Regions from separate parts of the Ruegeria pomeroyi DSS-3 genome, predicted to be linked through region 2. Evidence: riboswitches for the same ligand, from Rfam matches in the RefSeq annotation. Region 2 holds a riboswitch; the other holds the start of a gene.
The links. A riboswitch is a leader RNA that binds a small molecule or an ion and turns the genes downstream of it on or off. The one in region 2 is predicted to bind cobalamin.
Positions count from the first base shown of each region.

Region 1 (2,383 bases), 700 kb from region 2:
CCCGTTGGAGGTAACGCCGTTCGGGACGATGACACGAGTGCAAGTGGCGCGGGCGATGATGCGAATTCCGACAATTTCGGCTCTAACCTGATCAACGGACAGCAGGGAGATGATTTCATTGTTGCGGTGGACGATCGCAGCGACCTGGGTAAGGTGGACACCGTCAAGGGTGGCGTCGGGCGCGATACCCTGGTCGTGGACGAGGGGGACCTGGTCACCACCAGGGGTGGGGCCGATCAAGACATCCTCGAAACCTATAGCGGCGTGGCGGACGGCTATGACGTTGTCACGATCACCGATTTCGATACGGCACGAGATGTCCTGACCCTGCAAGGCGAAGCTTCGCTGCTGCGTCCGGGGAACGGAGACGAGACACCGGTCAGCGTGCAGGAGCTTGATGATCAGACCGGCACCATGGTCCTGATCAACGGCATTCGGGTGGCGCACCTGATCGGCGCTCAGGGCGTGAGCCCGGATCAGATTCGCGTGTATATAGACAACCGCTGACCCGCGTCGCGGTGCAGTTTGATCTGTTCACGGGTATCTTGTCTTGCGATACCACCGCGTTAAAGGCCATTCTACCCTTGGGGTCAGGATCGCCACGCCCCGTGGCAATGGTCGGTCGGGAAGGGATACCGCAGATGGCGCAGCTGGTGCTTTATGCGCTGAAAGTCGGCGGCGGCACGCTGGCGATCTGCCAGTTGCCGGGTATATCGGGCGATTATGCGGGCGATGTCGATCTGATCGGATCCTGGGCGCCGGGGCTGGTGATCTCGATGACGACCGAGGTCGAGATGCTGCAGCATGGCGCGCGCAACTTTGGCGCCGATGTACAAAGCCGGGGTTGCCGTTGGGCGCATCTGCCGGTCGAGGATTTCGGAACTCCGGGCCGCGAGGCGCAGGCGAAATGGAGCGCGATCAGCGCCTCGGCCCGCCATGCCCTGCGCGGCGGCGGGCGGGTGCTGATCCATTGCAAGGGCGGCTGTGGCCGGTCCGGCATGGCGGCGCTGCGCCTGATGATCGAGACAGGCGAAGCCCCCAAGGCGGCGTTGGCGCATCTGCGCTCGGTCCGCTCCTGCGCGGTCGAAACCGACGCCCAGATGGACTGGGCGTTGGCTGGCCGGGCGATCCGCGAGTGACCCGTCAGGCGGTTGGCTGAACGGGTGCCGAGACTTGTGCCGCGTGCGCGCGGGCTTCGACCATGGCGCAGGGCACCGGGCCGCTTCCGGCGGCAAAACCTCCGCCTTCAGACCCCAGCAGCGCATCGGCAAACCGGTGCAGGTGTGGCAGGGCGGTATCTTCGTCAACGCCGCAGAACACCCGCACCCGGCTATGCGAGGCGGCGTAGCGTGCCAGACAACCGGCCCCGCAGGGCGGCATCTCGCAATGGCCTTCGATCTCGAATGACGCATCGGTCATCGGTTCGGCCCGGCGCAACGCGCGGGTCAGGTTCTCGGCCAGCCCCGACAGGGCGGGGCAGGGCCTGCCGGTGCGACGGCATAGGGTTGCGGCAAATTCATGCGTTTGTGTGGTCCAGATCATCCTGCGCCCTCCGCGCGGCGGAACAGGGTGTCGGGGACCGGCCACTCAGGGCCAAGGCATCCCGTCCGGACACCCCGCCCGGGTTCGAGTTACGGTTGCGATGGCAGGTCTCCTGACTTGCGGGTCCGGGCTTTGCCGGCCTTCCCGGCCCGGGGGCCAGTGGCATTTCGGCATCGCTCACCGCTTACAGTTGCGGGGGCAGTCTCGGCATTGGTCCTCTGTCGCCAGAGGGCCGCACCGTGTTCCCTTTTCATCCCGGCGCATGCACGACCGGGAACCATCGACCCAGCGGTAGCGGGTGTTGCGGGCGCCTGTCAAGCGCAAGTCCATTCCGGGTTTCGGACCCTTTTGACGGGTGCTAGAGTCGGCGCCGGACAGACAGGCTGCGAAGGGTGATCGGCATGCGGTTGAAAGGCGTTCGCGGCAGCAGGAATGTCGAGGATCGGCGCGGACAACGCGGCGGTGGCGGCAAGGGTATCGGCGGGCGCGGCCTGGGCATCGGCGGGGTGCTGCTGCTGTTGGTGATCGGCGCCTTTACCGGCATCGACGTGACCCCGTTTCTGACAGAGCAGCCACAAGCGCCCCAGAGCGCCCCAACAGAGCTGTCCGAGGAAGAACGGCAGGCGGGCGAATTCGTCTCGCGCGTGCTGACCACAACCGAAGAGGTCTGGACCGGGGTGTTCCGCGACCAGCTGGGCCGCGAGTACACCCCGCCGACGCTGGTGCTGTTCTCGCAGGTGACATCCAGCCCCTGCGGCGGCGCCTCGGGTGCGACCGGGCCGTTCTATTGCCCGGCCGATCAGAAGGCCTATCTGGACACCGATTTCTTTGCCACCCTGGC
Region 1 is NC_003911.12:3,757,349-3,759,731, reverse strand. It holds gene SPO_RS17980 (hypothetical protein) at 1-507, shown strand, start outside; gene SPO_RS17975 (protein-tyrosine phosphatase family protein) at 642-1,139, shown strand; gene SPO_RS17970 (hypothetical protein) at 1,144-1,542, opposite strand; cobalamin riboswitch at 1,628-1,839, opposite strand; gene SPO_RS17965 (KPN_02809 family neutral zinc metallopeptidase) at 1,944-2,383, shown strand, end outside.
Region 1: another riboswitch for cobalamin. It lies ahead of SPO_RS17970 (hypothetical protein); the one in region 2 lies ahead of SPO_RS14525 (DUF1636 family protein).

Region 2 (2,383 bases):
CGACAAAATTTCCCCGGAAATTTTGCCCCAGAAAATTTGAATTTTCTGGCCCCCGCCCAGGTCAACGGCCCGGAGCCTTGCTGAGATGGCCCGCCTGCCCAACCCGGTCTGGCTGCGGACGTTCGAAGCCGCCGCGCGCCATCTGAACTTCACCGAGGCCGCGCGCGAGCTGGGGCTGACCCAGACCGCCGTATCGCTGCATATCCGCTCGCTCGAGGCGGAACTGGGCGAGCCGCTGTTCACCCGTGCCGCGCGGCGGCTGGGCCTGACCGAGCTGGGGCGGAGCTATGCGCTCTCCGTGCGCCAGGCGCTGGCGGATGTGGCGCTGTCGACCTCCAGCCTGTTCGGCCCGGCCCGGCGCGGCATCCTGCGGCTGCGCGCGCCAATCTCCTCGGCCGCCTACTGGCTTGCCGCCACCCTGCCGGATTTTGCCGCCGACCATCCCGGCATTCCGGTGCGGCTGGTCTCGAACATCTGGGATGATGGCCCGGCAGCGGGCGGCGTGGATGTGGATATCCGGCTGGGGCGCGGCGACTGGGCGGGGTTGGTGACCGAAAAGCTCTGCGACGAGACCATTGTGCCGGTGATCCGGGCCGGGGCGCCGGAGCAGCCCCTCCCGGCGCTGCAGGCGCATCAGCTGATCCACATCCTCGGATACGAGGACAACTGGCCGCGCTGGTTCGCGGCGCAGGGCCTGCCCGCCCCGACCGGTGGCAGCCTCTATTCGGTCGATACCACCGTCGCGGCGCTGCAGCTGGTGATGGCGGGCGCCGGGCTGGCGATCGTGCTGACGCGCTTTGCCCAGGGCGCCATCGCCCAGGGCGCACCCCTGCGGCTCGCGGGTCCCCCGATTCCCTTTTCCCAGGCCCATTACCTGGTCCGCCCCGAACGTGCCGCCCCGCCCGGTGCTCCGGCGCAGCTCTATCTCGACTGGCTGCGCGCGCGGCTGGCAGCGGATGCCGCTGGGTGAACGTCAGAGGTCGCTTTTCCCCTCCCCCTCGGGGTGCACCGCCAAGCGCGCTTGACAAGGCCCCCGCCCATGCCGCATGTCCGCCCTGTTGGTGTCCGGGCAACCGGATGAAAAGGGAATGCGCCAGCGGTTCCGGGACATGATCCCGGGCAGCCGTCAAGCGCAGCCGCCCCCGCGACCGTGACCGGAGAGGGTGCCCAAGCCACTGGCCAAATGGCCGGGAAGGCGGGACATCCGCCAGAGCAGCGCTCTGACATCCGCAAGCCGGGAGACCTGCCAGCACCCGAACTGCAACCGGACGGGGTGTTTCCGGTGACGGGTCACGGTCCATAGGGGCCGGCCCGCGCATACCCCGTCCCCCATGATTGGACCCTGGGGGGATGAGAGAGATGAGCGAACACGCTCCGGTCGAGCTGTTGGTCTGCACCACCTGCCGCCGCGGATTGCCGGTCGAGGACGATGCCCAGCGCCCGGGCGCCCTGCTGCACCGCGCGCTGAGCGCGGCGGAGCTGCCCGAAGGGGTCATCCTGAAACCGGTCGAATGCCTGTCCAATTGCGATCAGGGCTGTTCCATTGTGTTGCGTGGTGGCCCGGCGCGCTGGACCTTCGTTTACGAAAACCTCAACGAAGCCGATGACGTGGCCACCATCGTCGAAGGCGTCACCAAGTATCACGCTACCGCTGACGGGCTGGTCCCCTGGCGCGAGCGTCCCGTCCATTTCCGCAAGAACTGCGCCGCGCGCATCCCCCCGATCGGAGCCTGAGCCATGAGCACCCTTGAAAAACTTCCCGTTACCGTGATCACCGGCTTTCTCGGCGCGGGCAAGACCACGCTGATCCGCCACCTGATGCAGAACCCGCAGGGCAAGCGGCTGGCCGTCGTGGTCAACGAATTCGGCGATGTGGGCGTCGATGGCGAGATCCTGAAAAGCTGCGCCATCCCGGAATGCCCGGCGGAAAACATCATGGAACTGGCCAATGGCTGCATCTGCTGCACCGTGGCCGATGATTTCATCCCTACCATCGAGGCGCTGATGGCGCTGGAGCCGCGCCCCGATCACATCCTGATCGAGACCTCGGGTCTTGCGTTGCCGAAACCGCTGCTCAAGGCGTTCGACTGGCCCGATATCCGCTCGAAGATCACTGTGGATGGTGTGATCGCGCTGGCCGATGCCGAGGCGGTGGCGGCGGGCCGCTTCGCGCCCAATGTGGCCGCGGTGGATGCTCAGCGTCTGGCGGATGACTCGATTGACCATGAAACGCCCCTGTCCGAGGTGTTCGAGGATCAGATCAGCTGCGCCGATATCATCCTGCTGACCAAGCCCGATCTGGCCGGCCCCGAGGGCGTGGCCCGCGCGCGCGAGGTGATCGCGGCCGAGGCGCCCCGCCCGCTGCCGGTGGTCGAAGTGGCCG
Region 2 is NC_003911.12:3,057,837-3,060,219, forward strand. It holds gene SPO_RS14520 (LysR substrate-binding domain-containing protein) at 86-970, shown strand; cobalamin riboswitch at 1,043-1,265, shown strand; gene SPO_RS14525 (DUF1636 family protein) at 1,360-1,734, shown strand; gene cobW (cobalamin biosynthesis protein CobW) at 1,738-2,383, shown strand, end outside.